One region of the Variovorax sp. V35 genome, then DNA from elsewhere that is predicted to be linked to it. Evidence: predicted binding sites of a transcription regulator. Region 1 holds the regulator's gene; the other holds the start of a gene.
The links. The regulator NrdR, encoded in region 1, represses ribonucleotide reductase genes. The targets are predictions, from matches to a motif close to CACNANATNTNGTG.

Region 1 (9,591 bases):
GAAGCTGGCGTGGAGCAGGAGATTGATGATGGAGAGATCTTGGTTCATGGCTTGAAAGGTTGAGTCATGGAGCCGCTGGAGTGCTCGAGGGTTCCCGAAACTTGGGCCGGAATGCGCGCAGGGCGCAAGGTGGCGGCGTCCACCCAGCCGATGCGGATCGTGCCTTCGCACAGCAAGACCGGTGCCGCGGCCCCGGTGCGTTCTTGCTCTGTTTTTGATAGCACGCGCTGACCGATTATCAACGACGCGGTGCCCAGTTGCCGCAGCTCGGCTGTAACCAGCAGTTCGTCGTCCAGCCGCGAGGGCCGATGGTATTTGAGCTGCGTTTCGCTCACCACGAACTGGCCGCCGGTGGCTTCCTTGAGCTTGCGCTGCTCGACGCCCAGGGAGCGCAGCCACTCGGTGCGACCGCGCTCCATGAACTTCAGGTAGTTGGCGTAGAACACGATGCCGCCGGCATCGGTGTCTTCCCAGTAGACGCGGATCGGAAACTCGAAACTCATTGCGCGATCATGGCCCGCAGGCGCTCGACCGATTCCTGCAGGTGCGCCATCGAGCTGGCGGTGGAGAAGCGCACGAACTTCGCGGTTTCGGCCGTGCCGAAATCGCGGCCGGGCGTGACGGCCAGGTGCGCGCGCTTCATGGTCTCGAAGGCGAAGTCCCAGCTGCCCGAGATGCCGAGCTTGTCGGCCACGCTCGTGCAATCGGCCCAGGCGTAGAAGGCGCCGTCGGGCACCACGGGCACGTTCAGGCCCAGGGCGTTCAGTTGCGGAATGAACCAGTCGCGGCGGGCCTTGAACTCGGCGCGGCGGCGTTCGTACTCGGCGATGCTCTCGGCCTCGAAGCAGGCCAGCGCGGCGTACTGCGACACCGTGCTCGCGCAGATGAAGAGGTTCTGCGCCAGGCGCTCGACCACCGGCACCAGCACCTCGGGCACCACCAGCCAGCCCAGGCGCCAGCCGGTCATGTTGAAGTACTTGCTGAAGCTGTTGATGCTGATGACGTTGTCGTCGATGGCCAGCGCCGTCTGCCCGAAGGCATCGTCGTACGACAGGCCCAGGTAGATCTCGTCGATCAGCGTGATGCCGCCGCGCTGCGACACCACCTCGTGGATGCGGCGCAGCTCGTCGGGCGCGATCGAGGTGCCGGTCGGGTTCGAGGGCGAGGCCAGCAGCACGCCGCGCGTCTTGTCGGTCCAGGCGGCCTCGACCTTGGCGGCGGTGAGCTGGAAGCGCTCCTCGGCCGTGGTCGGCACCAGCACGGCCTTGCCATCCGCAGCGCTCACGAAGTGGCGGTTGCAGGGGTAGCTCGGGTCGGGCATCAGGATCTCGTCGCCCGATTCGATCAGCGCGAGGCAGGCCAGCTGCAACGCGGCCGAGGCACCGGCCGTGACGACGATGCGGCGCGCCGGCACGTCGACGTTGAAGCGCTGCTTGTACCAACCGCTGATGCGTTCGCGCAGGTGGTCCAGGCCGGTGGCCTGCGTGTACTGCGTGGCGCCGGCGCGCACGGCGCGGGCGGCCGCTTCCTGCACCAGGGGCGGGGCGGTGAAGTCGGGCTCGCCGATGTTCAGGAAGATCATCGGACGGTCGGTGTGGGCCACTTCGCGGGCCAGCACCCCAGCGGCTTTCGCCACCTCCATCACGTAAAACGGTTCGATGCGCTGCGCGCGCGTCGAGATCCTCATGGGCGCGCCTTGCCGGTGGCCCGGTCGGCTTCCACTTCGAGCGGACGCAGCTGAGGTGCCAGGCCGTTGAGCACGGCGTTCACGTACTTGTGGCCGTCGGTGCCGCCGAATTCCTTGGCGAGTTCGATGCACTCGTTGAGCACCACGCGCCAGGGCACGTCGGGGCAGTTCTGGAACTCGTACACGCCGATCCACATCACGGCGTGCTCGATGGGCGAGATTTCCGCGAACTTGCGGTCCAGCAGCGGCAGGATCAGTGCGTCGAGCTGTTCGGCGCCGTTGATCGAGCCGTGCAGCAGCGCGTCGTAGTGCGCCGCGTCGGCCTTGTGGAAGCCAGCGAGGTCGCGCGTGAAGTGGTCGATGTCGGTCGGGTCGTTGCGGCCCACCAGGTGCTGGTAGAGCGCCTGCAGCGCGAACTCGCGCGCGCGGCTGCGGTTCGACTTGGCCGCGGCCTTGCGTGCGCCCGTGCTGGTGAGGCCGGTGCGCGACTGGCGGGGCTTGGCGGACTTGGAGGTGTCTTCGGTCATGAAAGGGTGGCCAGCAGTTGTGCCATCTCGACCGCCACCTGGGCTGCGTCGCGGCCCTTGTCGGTCTGGCGGGCGACGGCCTGTTCGAGGTTTTCGGTCGTGAGGATCGCGTTGGCGATGGGCAGGCGGTAGTCGAGCGCGACGCGGCTCACGCTCGCGCCCGATTCGTTGGCCACCAGTTCGAAGTGGTAGGTTTCGCCGCGGATGATGCAGCCCAGCGCCACGAGCGCGTGGTAGCCGCCGCGCTCGGCGAGCGCCTGCAGCGCCACGGGCACTTCGAGCGCGCCGGGCACCTGCACATGATGGATGTCGGAGGCGGCCACGCCGAGCGCCTCGAGCTCCGACAGGCAGGCCGTGGCCAGTGCGTCGGTGATGTCGGCGTTGAAGCGCGCCTGCACGATGCCGATGCGCAGGCCTTTGCCGTTGAGGGTGATCTCACCCTTGTTGGAACCTTGCATGGTCGTTCAGTCTTTCGTGAGGTAACCGGCGATCTCGAGGCCGAAGCCGGCGGCCATGCTCGGCATGCGACGCGGCGCGCCGAGCAGGTTCATCTTGTGCACGCCGCATTCGCGCAGGATCTGCGCGCCGATGCCGTAGTTGCGCAGGTCCATGCGACCGCGCTCCGGGGCTTGCGCGGGGCGCGCGGTGCCGTCGAACTGCGCGAGCAGCTCGGCCGCGGTTTCGCCGCAGTTCAGCAGCACGGCCACGCCCTTGCCTTCGTTCGCGATGTGCGAGAGGCTGGCGTCCAGGCTCCAGGAGTGCATCGGGCGGTTGACTTCGAGTGCGTCGAGCACCGACAGCGGCTCGTGCACGCGCACCGACACCGTCTCTTCGGGCGCCCACTGGCCGCGCACCAGTGCCAGGTGCACGCCACGGCTGGGCTTGTCGACGAAGGCATGGGCGGTGAAGGTGCCCCAGTTGGTCTGGATTTCGCGGCAGCCGACTTTTTCGACCAGCGATTCGACGCGGCTGCGGTGCTCGATGAGCGCGGCGATGGTGCCGATCTTGATGCCGTGTTCGGCCGCGAAGATCTGCAGGTCGGGCAGGCGGGCCATCGTGCCGTCTTCGTTCATCACCTCGCAGATCACCGAGGCGGGCGAGCAGCCAGCCATGGCGGCCAGGTCGCAGCCGGCTTCGGTGTGGCCGGCGCGCATGAGCACGCCGCCGTCCACCGCCTGCAGCGGGAAGATGTGGCCGGGCTGCACCAGGTCGGCGGCCACGGCGTTGCGCGCCACGGCGGCCTGCACGGTGCGGGCGCGGTCGGCGGCCGAGATGCCGGTGGTCACGCCTTCGGCTGCCTCGATGGAGACGGTGAAGGCGGTGGAATGCTTGGCGCCGTTGCGCTGGACCATCGGCGGCAGCTGCAGCCGCTCGCACATCTCGCGCGAGAGCGTGAGGCAGATCAGGCCGCGCGCGTGGCGGGCCATGAAGTTGATGGATTCGGCGGTGATGTGGTCGGCGGCGATGACGATGTCGCCTTCGTTCTCGCGGTCTTCCTCGTCCACGAGGATGACCATGCGGCCGGCGGCCAGCTCGGCCACGATGTCTTCGACCGGGGAGATCGGTGCGGGTGCACGGTCGGCGCGCGGGGCGCCGATCGGCGTGACGGAGGCGTTCATTTCGAAGTGTCCTTGGGAGACGTGGAAGACGTCAGAGAGGGGGTGAGCATGCCGGCCTGAAGCATGCGCTCCACGTAGCGCGCCACGGTGTCGATTTCGAGGTTGACCTTCGAGCCGGCCTTCAGGCCGCCGAGGGAGGTGTTTTCCACGGTGTGCGGGATCAGGTTGATGCTGACCTCGGCGCCCTCGGCGATGTCGCTCACGCTGTTGACCGTGAGGCTCACGCCGTTGATGGTGATGGAGCCCTTGTAGGCCAGGAAGCGCGCCAGCGCGGGCGGTGCGACCACGCGCAGCTCCCAGCTTTCGCCGACCGGCGCGAAGAAGCTCACGTGGCCGATGCCGTCCACGTGGCCCGAGACGATGTGGCCGCCGAGGCGGTCGCTCGCGCGCAGGGCCTTCTCGAGGTTGATGCGGCTGCCTTCGTCGGTCAGGCCGGCCGTCTTGTCGAGGGACTCCGCGGAAATGTCGATGGTGAATTGCCCGCGTTCAGGTGCGAGCGTGGTGACCGTCATGCAGGCGCCGTTGAGCGCGATGCTGTCGCCGAGCCCGACGTCGTCGAGGTAGCCGTCGGGCACCTCGATGCTGAGTCGCTTGCCGTAGGAGGAGGAGGTGCCGAGGTCGTGGATGGCGGCGATGCGCCCCACGCCGGTGATGATTCCGGTGAACATTTCCACATTTTCGCAGACATCGAGGGGTCTTCGGCTCGAAGGGCCGGTTTGCGGCTGCGAATGTGCCGCGCCGCGCGGGCCGCGGCTCAGAAGCGGTCGCGGCCGGCGACGCGCGCGACGATGCGCAGGTCGGGCCCCAGCATGTCCACCGACTTGAATTCGAGCGGCAGCGCGCCCGCCAGCGAGGTGAGCGGGCCCTCGGCATGCAGGTGGCTGGCGATGTCGAGCCCGCTGCCGATCAGCTTGGGCGCCAGGTACACCAGCAGCTCGTCCACGCAGCCTTCGCGCAGCAGCGAGCCGTTGAGCTTGTGGCCCGATTCGACATGCAGCTCGTTGACGCCGCGCGCCGCGAGGTCCTGGAGCATCGCGGGCAGGTCGACCTTGCCGTGCAGGTTGGGCAGGCAGGTGATGGTGGCGCCGCGGGCTTCGAGCGCGGCCGCCTTTTCTTCGTTGTGCCGGCTGGCGGCGTAGATCCAGACGGCGCGGCCAGCTATGAAAATGTGAGCGTCGGGCGAGGTCTGGAGGTGGCTGTCGACCACCACGAGGTGGGGCTGGCGCGGCGTGTCGACCAGGCGCACGTCCAGGCGCGGGTTGTCTTCGAGCAGTGTGCCGACACCGGTCAGCACGGCGCCGGTCCGGGCCCGCCAAGCGTGGCCATCGGCGCGCGCGGCTTCGCCGGTGATCCACTGGCTCACGCCGTTGTGCAGGCCGGTGCGGCCGTCGATCGAGGCGGCGATCTTCATTCGAACCCAGGGCTGCTGGCGGATCATGCGGCTGAAGAAGCCGATGTTGAGTTCGCGTGATTCGTCGGCGCCCGGGCCGACCTCGACCTCGACGCCCACCGCGCGCAGGCGCTCGAAGCCTTGTCCCGCCACGAGCGGGTTCGGGTCGGCGAGCGAGGCCACGACGCGGCGCACGCCGGCGGCGATCAGTGCGTCGCAGCAGGGGCCGGTGCGGCCGTGGTGCGAGCAGGGTTCGAGCGTGACGTAGGCGGTGGCGCCCGCAGTCGAATGGCCTTGGGCCTGCGCGTCGCGCAGCGCCATCACTTCGGCATGCGGGCCGCCGGCTTGTTGGGTGTGGCCCTGGCCGATCACGCGGCCGTCGGCGTCACACAGCACGCAGCCGACGCGCGGGTTCGGGTCGGTCAGGCGGATCGCGGAGGCGGCGAGCCGCAGAGCGGTCGCGATGTGGGAGGCGTCGTGTCGGGAAGAGGACATGCCGGGTTCGTTCACGCCTTCTCGGGGGTCAGATGTCGCGCAGCAACTGCCGGAACTCGTCCACGTCCTCGAAGCTTCGGTACACCGAGGCAAAGCGCACGTAGGCGACCTTGTCGAGTTTCTTGAGTTCGCGCATCACGAGTTCGCCGACCTTCGTCGAATCGATTTCGCGCAGGCCGCTGGCCAGCAGCTTCTGTTCGATGCGCAGCAGGGCATTGTCGATCTGCTCGATGCTCACGGGCCGCTTGCGCAGCGCCAGCATCATCGAGGCGCGCACCTTGGTCGAGTCGAAGTCGGCGCGGCTGCCATCCTTCTTGACCACGACGGGGAAGTTGACGTCGGGGCGCTCATACGTGGTGAAGCGCTTGTCGCAGGCGCTGCACTGGCGGCGCCTGCGGACGAAGTCGGCGTCTTCCGAAACGCGGGTCTCGACGACCTGCGTTTCGAGATGACCGCAAAAAGGGCATTTCATGCGGCCAGTGCTTCTCTTCTTCTGGGGATTACGAAATCAACGGTAGACAGGGAAGCGGCTCGTCAAGGCGTGGACCTTGGCGCGCACCGCGTCGATGTTCGCCGCGTCGCGCGGGTTCTCGAGCACGTCGGCCACCAGGTTCGCCGTGATGCGGGCCTCTTCGTCCTTGAAGCCGCGCGTGGTCATGGCGGGGGTGCCGATGCGCACGCCGCTGGTGACCATCGGCTTTTCCGGGTCGTTGGGGATCGCGTTCTTGTTGATCGTCATGTGGGCGGCGCCCAGCACGGCTTCGGCTTCCTTGCCGGTGATGCCCTTGGAACGCAGGTCGACCAGCATGACGTGGCTTTCGGTGCGTCCGCTCACGATGCGCAGGCCGCGCGCGGTGAGGGTGTCGGCCACGATCTGGGCGTTCTTGACCACCTGTTGCTGGTAGGCCTTGAACTCGGGCGTCAGGGCTTCCTTGAACGCGACGGCTTTGGCGGCGATCACGTGCATCAGCGGGCCGCCTTGCAGGCCGGGGAAGATGGCGCTGTTGATCGCCTTCTCGTGCTGCGACTTCATCAGGATGATGCCGCCGCGCGGGCCGCGCAGGCTCTTGTGCGTGGTCGAGGTGACGATGTCGGCGTGCGGCACCGGGTTGGGGTACACGCCCGCGGCAACGAGGCCGGCGTAGTGGGCGATGTCGACCATGAAGATCGCGCCGACGTCCTTGGCGACCTTGGCGAAACGCTCGAAGTCGATGTGCAGCGAGTAGGCCGAGGCGCCCGCGATGATCAGCTTGGGCATGTGCTCGTGCGCCTTGCGTTCCATCGCGTCGTAATCGATGGCTTCGTTGGCGTCCAGGCCGTAGCTCACCACGTTGAACCACTTGCCGCTCATGTTGAGAGGCATGCCGTGGGTCAGGTGACCGCCTTCGGCCAGGCTCATGCCCATGATGGTGTCGCCGGGCTTCAGGAAGGCGAGCATCACGGCTTCGTTGGCCGAGGCGCCGCAGTGCGGCTGCACGTTCGCGGCGTCGGCGCCGAAGATCTGCTTGACGCGGTCGATGGCCAGCTGCTCGGCCACGTCGACGTGCTCGCAGCCGCCGTAGTAGCGCTTGCCCGGGTAGCCTTCGGCGTACTTATTAGTGAGCTGCGAGCCCTGGGCGGCCATGACGGCCGGCGAGGCGTAGTTCTCGCTGGCGATCAGCTCGATGTGATGTTCCTGGCGCGCGTTTTCGGCTTGAATGGCGGCCCAGATTTCGGGATCGGTCTGTTCGACCAGGATATTGCGTTGGTACATGGCAGTCCTTTGAAGACGAGGTCCTTGTTCAACCAAACAAGGGCTGCCCAGGCGAACGGCTGAACGCCTGTTGTGGTCAGGCGGCACGCTTCCCAGTGGTATTCCACGTCAGCGCGTGGCACCTTTTTCAGGGTGCTGCGCCTATCGCCAGTCGCGTACAGGCCGAGTGTAGCGCAGGCCCGCACGCATCCGGGCCGGGAGGGCCGGCAAGGCCTCAGGAAACTGCGGAGAGCAGGGCGACCTTGGCCGGCTCGCTGCCGGTGGCGGGCTCTTCACCCGCGGGCTTGGCCGGTGCCACGACCGGGATCGGCTGTGCGCGCGCCGTGGTCGGCGGCGGCACGACCATCGTCGACGGCGCACGGCCGGCGGCGACCTGGCGCAGGCGCTCGTGCTCGGCCAGCACCTTGGCGGCATAGCCGCCGTCGTCGTCGAGGTTGGCGGCGCCCACGTAGTAGCGCAGGCCGCCTTCGAGCGAGCCGGCGCGGGCGATGCATTCCTGCAGCACCTTCACGCCGACGCGCATGTTGGTCACGGGGTCGAAGGCGGTGAGCGTGCCGCCCGCGCTTTCGTACTTGTCGCCGTGCACGCGGGTCATGACCTGCATCAGGCCCTGGGCGCCGACGTGGCTTTGCGCGAACGGGTTGAAGCTGGACTCGATGGCCATGATGGCCAGGATCAGCGTCGGGTCGAGCTTGGTGCGCTTGCCGATCTGGTAGGCCTCGGAGACCAGCACGCTCAGCGGCTCGGCCGCAACGCGGTACTTCTTGCTGAGCCAGTAGGCCACCGCCGCCTGCTGCTTGGGCAGCTCGTCGGGGCTCGCGGCCGTGGTGCGCTCGATGGCGGTCGGCTCCAGGTCCGTGGGTTCGGGCGCGGGCTTGCGCGACTGCAGCCAGCCCATCAGTTGTTCCTCGCCGGTCTTGCGCAGGTCGGGGCGCGCCACGAGGGCGAGGGCCGCGAACACGATGGCCAGGCCGACCAGCGCAAACCCGTTGTGGGTGATTTCAAAAAAGCCGTCTGCCACATCGGACACGAAGGTCCGTAGCCCGCGGGCTGTGGCATCAAACGCCTTGCTCATCGCTTTTTTCCTTTCTGTGCGGCACCTGGCATGCAGCGCCTGAAAGGGCGGTGGATGAAGGCAGCGGCGCTTGGATTGGTATGTACGAATCAGGCTCCGCGCATGGAGGGGGTGTGGGGTAGGGAGCGCGGCGGCCTGATCACGCCGGTGGAATTCGGCAGCGGATTCAGGGAGGCCCTGCTGCGTCCGGCAGCAAGGGCAGGCGGGATTCTATCGTGGCTAAATACACGGTCAAGCATAAGGATTTGGTTTCATATGTTAATAAGTGCTTGAAGAATCCCCCCGTCCGAGGGGCTGCCAAGGGGGAGCGGGCCTACGGGAAATCCCTTGGAAAAAGGGATTTGCAAAGGAAGGGTGAGACGCCTAATCTGGACGGGCCTGAGGTTTCAGGCGTTTTTCCGAAGTCAGGCAGTCCGAGGTGCAAGTCAAGGACTCGAACGATGGAGGACTCCACGGCGGCAATCTCTTGCTGCCAGCACGGCGGGAACCATTACTTCCGGTCGCGCGAATCGATGGCATGGGTTTTGAGCCCGCCATCAAGCCCGGTGACAAGACACTTCGTCGACTCACCGGGCTTTCTTGTTTGTGGGGCTCACACTTTCGGCCTACCGATCCTGTCGAGGGGCGCGTGGGCATCGCAATGCCTCGCCAAAAGGGAACGCATTCACGTTTCCGCAGACTTTGTTGGCATCTGTTTGCGGCACACTTCTGCGGATGGATGCTGCTTCGATCAAACAGAACAAATGGGTGCGGCGTGGGGTTGTCGCGTTGCTGGTGTTGTTGGCCCTGTGGGTCATCGCGTGGCTGGCGGTGCCGCCGATCGCCAAGAGTCAGCTCCAGAAGATCGCGAGCGAAAAGCTGGGCCGGCAGGTCACCGTCGGCAAGATCGACTTCAAGCCCTGGACGCTCGAGCTCGCACTGAATGACCTGCGCATTGCCACCGCCGACGGCAAGCAGCCGCAGGTGGCCATCAAGCGCATCTATGCCGACGCCGAACTGCAATCGCTGTTCCGCCTTGCACCGGTGATCGACGCGGTGACGGTCG
Region 2 (9,591 bases), 2.4 Mb from region 1:
GGCCTGCGTCGTGACTTCGGCGGCTGCGCCGGCAACATCGCCTACAGCCTCAACGCCCTGGGCGGCACGGCGCTGCCGATGGCCACGCTGGGCAGCGACGGCGCCGACTACGCCGAGCGCATGCGCACGCTGGGCATCAGCACGGAGTTCGTGCGTCAGCTCGACGACACCTTCACCGCGCAGGCGATGATCATGAACGACACGGACAACAACCAGATCACGGCGTTCCATCCCGGTGCGATGCAGCAGGCCCACATCACGAAGGTGGTGGCGCGCGAGGACATCAAGCTCGGCATCATCGCGCCCGACGGCCGCGAGGCGATGCTGCAGCACGCCGAGCAGTTCGCTGCCGCCGGCATTCCCTTCGTGTTCGATCCGGGCCAGGGCCTGCCGATGTTCGACGGCGATGCGCTGCGCCACTTCATCGAGCTCGCGAGCTGGGTCGTGGTCAACGACTACGAAGGCAAGATGCTGTCGCAGCGCACCGGCTGGAGCCTGGCCGAGATCTCGCAACGCGTGCGCGGCCTCGTGGTCACGCTGGCTGCCGAGGGCTGCGAGGTGTGGACCGGCGGCGAGCGCGAGCACGTGCCCGGCGTGACACCCACCGCCGTGGTCGAGCCCACGGGTTGCGGCGACGCATGGCGCGGTGGCCTGCTGTACGGCCTGGAAAAGGAATGGCCGCTGGCGCGCTGCGCAGCCCTCGGCAACCGCATCGGCGCGCTCAAGATCGCGCAACGCGGACCGCAGAACTACCAGATCGACCGCGCGACGCTCGACCTGTAAGCCGCCCCTGTGCCCGCATCGCTTCGGCGATGGCGGGCGCCCATGAAAAAAGCCCGGCACCTTGCGGTGCCGGGCTCCGTGCCTTTCAAGGCCGCTGAGAATTCACTCAGGGCTTGCTGGCCGTCGGAAACGGCCAGGCTGCCTGGGGATTCAGCGTCGTTTGCGCCGCAGGGGCAGGCGCTACGGCAGCCTTCGCAGGCGCGGCGGCCTTCTTGGCAGCAGCGGCAGGCTTGGCAGCGGGCTTTTTCGCGGCTTTCTTGGCCGCGGCCTTCTTGGCAGGGGCCTTCTTGGCGGCAGCCTTCTTCGCAGGGGCCTTCTTGGCAGCAGCCTTCTTGGCAGGCGCCTTCTTCGCTACGGCCTTCTTGGCAGGCGCCTTCTTGGCGGCGGCCTTCTTTGCCGGAGCCTTCTTGGCGGCGGCCTTCTTCGCCGGTGCAGCCTTCTTCGCTACGACCTTCTTGGCTGCAACCTTCTTGGCCGCGACCTTCTTTGCCGGAGCCTTCTTCGCTACGACCTTCTTGGCGACAGCCTTCTTAGCCGGAGCCTTCTTGGCAGCGACCTTCTTTGCCGGAGCCTTCTTCGCGGCGACAGCCTTCTTAGCCGGAGCCTTCTTTGCAGCGGCCTTCTTGGCCGGCGCTTTCTTTGCAGTTGCCATTTCTATTTCTCCTTGATCAAGTTGAAAAAATCAACCTATTGAAGCACTCCACGCGCGTTGGGAGCGTGAAGCGATTCATGGCGTTGGAATCTGAGCCCCAGCACCATGAACACCTGAGCCCTCGTCCATGCCGCGCTCTTTGGCGCAGTCGGTGGCAAGGGCAATTCTTGAATTCATGAATTGTTGTGTATCGAAAAATTCAATCCCAGGAGAGCGCACCACCCGACTGGTACTCGATCACGCGGGTTTCGAAAAAGTTGCGCTCTTTCTTCAGGTCAATCATTTCGCTCATCCAGGGGAACGGGTTTTCCTCGTTCGGGAAGAGCGTTTCGAGGCCGATCTGCTGCGCGCGCCGGTTGGCGATGTAGCGCAGGTAGCCCTTGAACATGGAGGCGTTCATGCCGAGCACGCCACGCGGCATGGTGTCTTCGGCGTATTTGTATTCGAGCTCGACGGCCTTCATGAAGAGGTCCTTGATCTCGGCCTTGAACTCTGCGGTCCACAGGCCAGGATTCTCGAGCTTGAGCTGGTTGATCAGGTCGATGCCGAAATTGCAGTGCATCGACTCGTCGCGCAGGATGTACTGGTACTGCTCGGCGGCGCCGGTCATCTTGTTCTGGCGGCCCAGCGCGAGGATCTGCGTGAAGCCGACGTAGAAGAAGAGACCTTCCATCAGGCAGGCGAACACGATGAGCGACTTGAGCAGCGTCTGGTCGGTCTCGTGCGTGCCGGTCTTGAAGTTCGGATCGCTGATGGCGTCGATGAACGGGATCAGGAACTGGTCCTTCTCGCGGATCGACGGCACTTCGTTGTAGGCGTTGAAGATCTCGCTCTCGTCCAGGCCGAGCGACTCGACGATGTACTGGTACGCGTGCGTGTGGATCGCTTCTTCGAAGGCCTGGCGCAGCAGGAACTGGCGGCACTCGGGGGCCGTGATGTGGCGGTAGGTGCCCAGCACGATGTTGTTGGCGGCCAGCGAGTCGGCGGTCACGAAGAAGCCGAGGTTGCGCTTGACGATGCGGCGCTCGTCTTCGGTCAGGCCGTTCGGGTCTTTCCACAACGCGATGTCGCGCGTCATGTTCACCTCTTGCGGCATCCAGTGGTTGGCGCAGGTGGCGAGGTACTTTTCCCAAGCCCACTTGTACTTGAACGGCACCAGCTGGTTGACGTCGGTCTGGCCGTTGATGATCCGCTTGTCGGAAGCCTTGACGCGCTGGCCTGCAGCGGCGGCCACCGGGGCGGTGGCAGTGGCGGGTTGTGCAAGCGACGAAGTCGGAGCGGCGACCGCGCGGCCAGCGGAAAGACCGCCGGTCGATGCGTGGTGCTGCTGCAATCCTTGTTGCATATCCTTTGGTAAGGAGGGCTTGACTTCTTCGTCCCAGGTCAACATAGAAAAATCCAATGCGCAATTATCGGAGCAACGATGTGAGTTGCAAAGTGCTCGTTCACATCGTGCGCCATTTATGGGGTTGTTATGTTGCTCGCATGCATCGCGCGACGTCAGTCAATGCCTTGATTGATTGAACGTCGCGCGCTTTTCACTTGTGCGAGCACCTCGCTGATCGATCGAAGCGTCTGGTGTGTTGACGCTTCACTTGCACATCACTGGCAGGCTTCGCAGGTCGGATCGTCGACACCGCAGAACGCGATGTCGGTGGCGGGCATCGCGCTCATCTGTGCCTTCGCTGCAGCAGCGGCGGCTTCGAGTGCGCTCATGCCCGAGGGTGCGTCGTTGCCCGACGACACCGCGTTGAGACGGCCCGATTGCACCGTCGACTTTTCAGCGTGCGTGGCGCTCTGCGTGCGCAGGTAGTAGGTGGTCTTCAGGCCGCGCAGCCAGGCGAGCTTGTAGGTGTCGTCGAGCTTCTTGCCCGAGGCGCCGGCCATGTAGATGTTCAGCGACTGCGCCTGGTCGATCCACTTCTGGCGACGCGCGGCGGCTTCCACCAGCCACGTCGTCTCGACTTCGAACGCGGTGGCGTACAGCGCCTTCACGTCCTGCGGCACGCGGTCGATAGGACGCAGCGAGCCGTCGAAGTGCTTCAGGTCCATGACCATCACGTCGTCCCACAGGCCCAGGCGCTTCAGGTCGCGCACCAGGTAGTGGTTGATCACGGTGAACTCGCCCGACAGGTTCGACTTGACCGACAGGTTGCCGAAGCAGGGTTCGATCGAGGCGTCCACGCCGATGATGTTCGAGATGGTCGCCGTGGGGGCGATGGCCACGCAGTTCGAATTGCGCATGCCGTCGGCCTTGATCTTGGCGCGCAGCGAATCCCAGTCGAGGGTGGCCGAGCGGTCCACTTCGACGTAGCCGCCGCGGGCCTTCTCGAGCAGGTCGAGCGAGTCGATCGGCAGGATGCCCTTGTCCCACAGCGAGCCCTTGTAGCTGGAGTACTTGCCGCGTTCCTTGGCCAGCTCGGTCGAGGCCCAGTAGGCGTGGTAGCAGATGGCTTCCATCGACTCGTCGGCGAACTGCACGGCTTCCTGCGAGGCGTAGGGAATGCGCAGTTCGTACAGCGCGTCCTGGAAGCCCATCAGGCCCAGGCCGACCGGACGGTGACGCAGGTTCGAGTCGCGCGCCTTCTTCACGGCGTAGTAGTTGATGTCGATCACGTTGTCGAGCATGCGCATCGCGGTCGAGATGGTGCGCTTGAGCTTTTCCTGGTCGACCTTGCCGTCCTTCAGGTGCTGCAGCAGGTTCACGGAACCCAGGTTGCACACGGCGGTTTCGGTGTCGCTGGTGTTCAGCGTGATCTCGGTGCACAGGTTCGACGAGTGCACCACGCCGGCGTGCTGCTGCGGCGAGCGCACGTTGCAGGCGTCCTTGAACGTGATCCAGGGGTGGCCGGTCTCGAACAGCATCGTGAGCATCTTGCGCCACAGGTCCGAGGCCTGGAGGGTGCGCGCAGGCTTGATCTCGCCGCGGGCGGCCTTTTCTTCGTAGGCGACGTAGGCCTTCTCGAAGTCGGCGCCGAACAGGTCGTGCAGGTCAGGCACGTTGGAGGGCGAGAACAGCGTCCAGGTGCCCTTTTCCATCACGCGGCGCATGAACAGGTCGGGGATCCAGTTGGCGGTGTTCATGTCGTGCGTGCGGCGACGGTCGTCGCCGGTGTTCTTGCGCAGCTCCAGGAACTCCTCGATGTCGAGGTGCCAGGTTTCCAGGTACGTGCAGACGGCGCCCTTGCGCTTGCCGCCCTGGTTCACGGCCACGGCCGTGTCGTTCACCACCTTCAGGAACGGCACCACGCCCTGCGATTCGCCATTGGTGCCCTTGATGTGGCTGCCCAGTGCGCGCACGCGGGTCCAGTCGTTGCCCAGGCCGCCGGCGAACTTCGACAGCAGCGCGTTTTCCTTGATCGACTCGTAGATGCCGTCCAGGTCGTCGGGCACGGTGGTCAGGTAGCAGCTCGAGAGCTGCGAGCGCAGCGTGCCGGCGTTGAACAGGGTGGGCGTGCTCGACATGAAGTCGAACGACGACAGCACTTCGTAGAACTCGATGGCGCGGGCTTCGCGGTCGATTTCGTTCAGCGACAGGCCCATGGCCACGCGCATGAAGAACGCCTGCGGCAGCTCGATGCGGGTCTTGCGCACGTGCAGGAAGTAGCGGTCGTACAGGGTCTGCAGGCCCAGGTAGTCGAACTGGTTGTCGCGCTCGGCCTTCAGGGCGGCGCCCAGGCGGGGCAGGTCGTACTGCAGCAGCTTCTCGTCGAGCAGCTCGTTCTCGACGCCCTTCTTGATGAACTGCGGGAAGTAGTCGGCGTAGGCGGTGGCGCGCTCGACAGGCATCACTTCGCGGCCGATGATTTCCTTGAAGATCGTGTGCAGCAGCAGGCGCGCGGTGGCGAAGGTGTAGTCGGGGTCCTTCTCGATCAGCGTGCGGGCGGCCAGGATGGAGGCCTTGTAGACCTCGTCCAGCGGCACGCCGTCGTACAGGTTGCGCATCGTCTCGGCGACGATGGGGGCGGCGGTGATGCTGTCGCCCAGGCCCTGGCAGGCCGATTCGATCAGGCCCTTGAGCTCGTTCAGGTCCAGCGCCACGCGCTCGCCGTTGTCGAGCACGTGCAGTGCCGGTGCGGCGGGCACGTCCTGCTCGCCTTGCTTCGAACGCTCCTGCGTGCGGCGTTCGCGGTACAGCACGTAGGCGCGCGCGATTTCATGGTGGCCGCCGCGCATCAGGCCGAGCTCGACCTGGTCCTGCACGTCTTCGATGTGGAAGGTGCCGCCGCCCGGACGCGAGCGGACCATGGCGCGGATCACGCCTTGCGTCAGCGTGTCGACGGTCTCGCGCACGCTGGCGGAAGCCGCGCCCTGGGTGCCGTGCACCGCCAGGAAGGCCTTCATCATGGCGATGGCGATCTTGTTCGGCTCGAAGGGAACGACGGCGCCGTTGCGGCGGATGATCTGGTAGTGCGCGAGGTTCTGACCGGTGGGCGAGCCCGCAGTGTCTTGTTGCTGCTGCGGCGTCGCGGGGACGGCGCGGGGGGTCGACGGGGTGTTCAGTGCAGTTTGCATTCGCTTCCTCTCGGTTGTGCAATTCTTGTTGGTTGGCAAGGCCTCGCAGGCCTTGCGTCGGCGTTGTTGCCGAACGGGAAGACACTATATCTAGGGTGTCTGTGCCCTACAAGCCACTACAGGTAGTGTTTTCCTATGGATGCAACCCTGACAGGAATTGCGCCGCACTCAGCGCATCGCCAGCGATGCCGCGTGAATACTGGCCCATGGTGGCGCAACCCGCATGGGGCGCGGCTTGCAAGGCGATTTGGGCCTGCAGGCCGCATGGTTGCTACGTCGCGTGCCTGCGCTTGCGAGATTGCTGCGCTGCGAGAGCGGCGCATCGCGGGCCACGGAGCGATTGAAAAAATTAGCGCGCGACCACCTGCTCGGGAAACATCTGTGGATTCCAGCCGAGCTGTTCGCGCAGCAGACGCCAGTCGAAACCGGCGCCGGGGTCCTGCTTGCGGCCGGGCGCGATGTGCTCGTGGCCGGCGATGTGGGCGATGGCGTAGTGCTGCGCGAGCGCGGCGCAGAGGCTGGCCAGCGTCTCGTACTGCGCCTCCTCGAAGCGTTCGCCCTCGAGGCCTTCGAGTTCGATGCCGACGGAGTCGTCGTTGCAGTTGGTGCGTCCGCGCCACGACGACACGCCGGCATGCCAGGCGCGGTCCTCGCAGCTCACGAACTGCCAGAGCTCGCCGTTGCGGCGCACATAGAAGTGCGAGGACACCTCGAGCCCGCGGATCGACTGGAAGTACGGGTGCGCGTCCCAGTCGAGCCGGTTGGTGAAGAGCTGCTGCACCGCGTCGCTGCCGTACTCGCCCGGCGGCAGGCTGATCGAGTGCAGCACGATCAGGTCGGTCTGCGCGCCGACGGGGCGCGGGCCGAAGTTGGGCGAGGGCAGGGCCTTGGCGAAGCGGTACCAGCCGGCGCGCCAGAGTCCGTCGTCACCGGCCGGTGGGGTGGTGAGGTCGTCAGTCGTCGGCATGCGCGGTGGCGCCGTCGTCGCCGTTGGGCGTGGAGATGCCCAGGCGCGCGATGCGGTAGCGGATCTGGCGCAGGCTCATGCCCAGCCGCGCGGCGGCGGCCGTGCGGTTGAAGCCGCTTTCGTGCAGCGCGCGCACGAGGATCTCGCGCTCCTGCTGGTCGAGCCAGGCTTGCAGGTCGGAGGGCAGCGGCGGCGGCGCGGGCTTGGGCTCGACCACCGGCGCGGCGGGCGCAGCCACCGCGACGGCGGTTGGCGCTTCGGCGGATTCGCCGCGCGGCGCGGCCGGCATCGGCGTCATCGCGCCCATCAGGTCGATGTGCAGCTCGTCGCCGTCGTTCAGCGCCACGGCGCGGTGCAGCAGGTTCTCGAGCTCGCGCACGTTGCCGTCGAGCGGGTGCTGGGCCAGGCGCTGCAGCAGCGCGTCGGACAGGCGCGGCACGGGCAGGCCGCCGTCCTGCGCGATGCGCGCGAGCAGCGCGGTGCACAGCGCAGGCAGGTCTTCACGGCGCTCGCGCAGCGCGGGCACGGCGATCTCGATCACGTTGAGCCGGTAGAACAGGTCCTGCCGGAAGCGGCCGGCCAGCACCTCGGCGTGCAGGTCTTTATGGGTGGCGCTCACGATGCGCACGTCGACCGCGTCTTCCTGCGTCGAGCCGATGGCGCGCACGCTGCGTTCCTGGATGGCGCGCAGCAGCTTCGACTGCATGGCCAGCGGCAGGTCGCCGATTTCGTCGAGGAACAGCGTGCCGTCGCGCGCCGCCTGGAAGTAGCCATCGCGGTCCTGCGAGGAGCCGGTGTACGAGCCCTTCTTGGCGCCGAAGAACTCGGCCTCGAGCAGGTTCTCGGGAATCGCGCCGCAGTTCACCGCGACGAAGGGACCTTCGCTGCGCTGGCTGCAGCCGTGCACGGCGCGTGCGACCAGCTCCTTGCCGGTGCCCGACTCGCCGCGCACCAGCACCGGCGCCATGCCGCGCGCCACCTTGGCGATGCGCGACTTCACGAGGCGCATCGGGTCGGAGTCGCCGACCAGCCGGTCGAGCGCGGTGGCGCCGCTGCGCGTCACGGCCAGCGCGTCGGGGCGTTCGCCGCCCTGGCCGGCGGCCTGCGGCGGCGCCTTCTGCGGCACGACCACCGCGGCGCGGTTGGCCTGCACGGCCGACGCCACCACGGCGCGGAACTGCTTCAGGTCGACCGGCTTCGTGAGGTAGTCGAAGGCGCCGGCCTTCAGCGCCTCGACCGCGTTCTCGGCGGAGCCGTAGGCCGTCATGACCACGCAGCGTTCGCTGCGCTGGTCTTTCTGGATGCGGTGGATGATCTCCATGCCTTCGCCGTCGGGCAGCCGCATGTCGGTGATCACGGCGTCGAAGCGGCCGGCTTCCAGGTGCTGCCAGGCTTCGGACACGCTGCCCGCGGCTTCCACCCGGTAGCCTTCGCGCAGCAGCGTGAGTTCGTAGAGCGTGCGCAGGTCGGGTTCGTCGTCGATGACGAGGATCTGCGCGGGGCGCGGGGCGGCGGCGGAAGGCGGGAGGGAGCTCACGGCCGCTATTGTGTCAGCCGGTTTTCGCTCGGTGCGAAGCTGACGAAGAATTCATTGCCCTCGGGCCCGCCCGGCACCAGCGCGCGCCGTTCATAGCCGATGGTGGCGCCGTGGCGCCGGCACAGTTCGCGGCACAGGAACAGGCCCAGGCCGCTGGAGCGGCTCTCGGACGAGAAGAAGGGTTCGAACAGGTGGCGCTGCACCGCCGGCTCCAGCGGCGCGCCGTCGCTCCACACCAGCAGCGCGGGGCGCTGCACGCCGGCACGCTGCAAGGTGGTGATGACCTGGATCGCGCCCTCGCGCTGGCTGGCGTAGCGCGCCGCGTTGTCCAGCAGGTTCACCAGCAGGCGGCGCAGGTGCTCGGCCTCGAAGCGCACCTCGCTGCCCGGCGCCTCGAGCGCCACGCGCACGCCCTTGCGCTGGGTCTGGCGTATCCATTCCTCGGCCAGGATCTGCGCCGCCGGGTCGAGCACCAGCTGTTCGCCCAGCGACAGCACGCGCTGCTGGCGCGCGCGCGAGACATCGAGCACGTCGTCCACGATGCGCGCCAGGCGCTGCGCGTTGTGCTGCACCATGTCGGTCAGCTTGCGGTGCGCGGGGTCGGTCAGGTCTTCGCTGAGCAGCGCGCTGGCCTGTGCGATGGCGGCCAACGGGTTGCGGATTTCATGCGCCACCGCGGCCGACATGCGGCCCATCGCGGCGAGCTTTTCGGTGCGGATGCGGGCTTCGAGCTCGCGCAGGTCCTGCAGGAACATCACGCACAGGCTGTCGGCACGGCGGTCGTCGGTGGGCGTGAGCCGGGTGCGCACGCGCACCTCGCGCGCCGCGCCGCGTGCCTGCGCCACCGGGATCTCTTCGGTCTGCGGCGCGCGCCGCGCGAAGGTCTGGCGCGCCAGCGCGGCCAGCGCATGCCAGGCCGGCTGGGTGTGCAGCGGGAACGGCAGTGGCAGCTGCGCCAGGCCCTGGCCGAGGATCGCGTCGGCCGCCGGGTTGGCTGCGTGCACCAGGCCGTCGGTGTCGATCACCAGCACGCCTTCGCTGAGGGTTTCGATCACCAGGTCGTTGACCTGCGCCTGCATCTGCGCATGGCTGCGGCTGCGCTGCGCCACCGCTTCTTCGCGCGCCAGCCGGCGCGCG

Region 2: a site for NrdR is predicted at 6,033-6,046, ahead of ACAM42_RS04730 (ribonucleoside-diphosphate reductase subunit alpha). Genes of this name have one in related genera too.

Annotation. Positions count from the first base shown of each region.
Region 1 covers NZ_AP028666.1:3,420,140-3,429,730, forward strand. Annotated here, with positions in the region: gene tolQ (protein TolQ) at 1-48, opposite strand, end outside; gene ybgC (tol-pal system-associated acyl-CoA thioesterase) at 45-503, opposite strand; gene ACAM42_RS15770 (pyridoxal phosphate-dependent aminotransferase) at 500-1,687, opposite strand; gene nusB (transcription antitermination factor NusB) at 1,684-2,214, opposite strand; gene ribH (6,7-dimethyl-8-ribityllumazine synthase) at 2,211-2,672, opposite strand; gene ribBA (bifunctional 3,4-dihydroxy-2-butanone-4-phosphate synthase/GTP cyclohydrolase II) at 2,679-3,833, opposite strand; gene ACAM42_RS15790 (riboflavin synthase) at 3,830-4,501, opposite strand; gene ribD (bifunctional diaminohydroxyphosphoribosylaminopyrimidine deaminase/5-amino-6-(5-phosphoribosylamino)uracil reductase RibD) at 4,588-5,718, opposite strand; gene nrdR (transcriptional regulator NrdR) at 5,747-6,190, opposite strand; gene glyA (serine hydroxymethyltransferase) at 6,227-7,471, opposite strand; ZMP/ZTP riboswitch at 7,510-7,636, opposite strand; gene ACAM42_RS15810 (lytic transglycosylase domain-containing protein) at 7,686-8,546, opposite strand; gene ACAM42_RS15815 (DUF748 domain-containing protein) at 9,261-9,591, shown strand, end outside.
Region 2 covers NZ_AP028666.1:1,033,265-1,042,855, forward strand. Annotated here, with positions in the region: gene ACAM42_RS04715 (carbohydrate kinase family protein) at 1-783, shown strand, start outside; gene ACAM42_RS04720 (histone H1-like DNA-binding protein) at 890-1,435, opposite strand; gene ACAM42_RS04725 (ribonucleotide-diphosphate reductase subunit beta) at 1,635-2,825, opposite strand; gene ACAM42_RS04730 (ribonucleoside-diphosphate reductase subunit alpha) at 3,038-5,950, opposite strand; gene ampD (1,6-anhydro-N-acetylmuramyl-L-alanine amidase AmpD) at 6,300-6,917, opposite strand; gene ACAM42_RS04740 (sigma-54-dependent transcriptional regulator) at 6,904-8,454, opposite strand; gene ACAM42_RS04745 (nitrogen regulation protein NR(II)) at 8,460-9,591, opposite strand, start outside.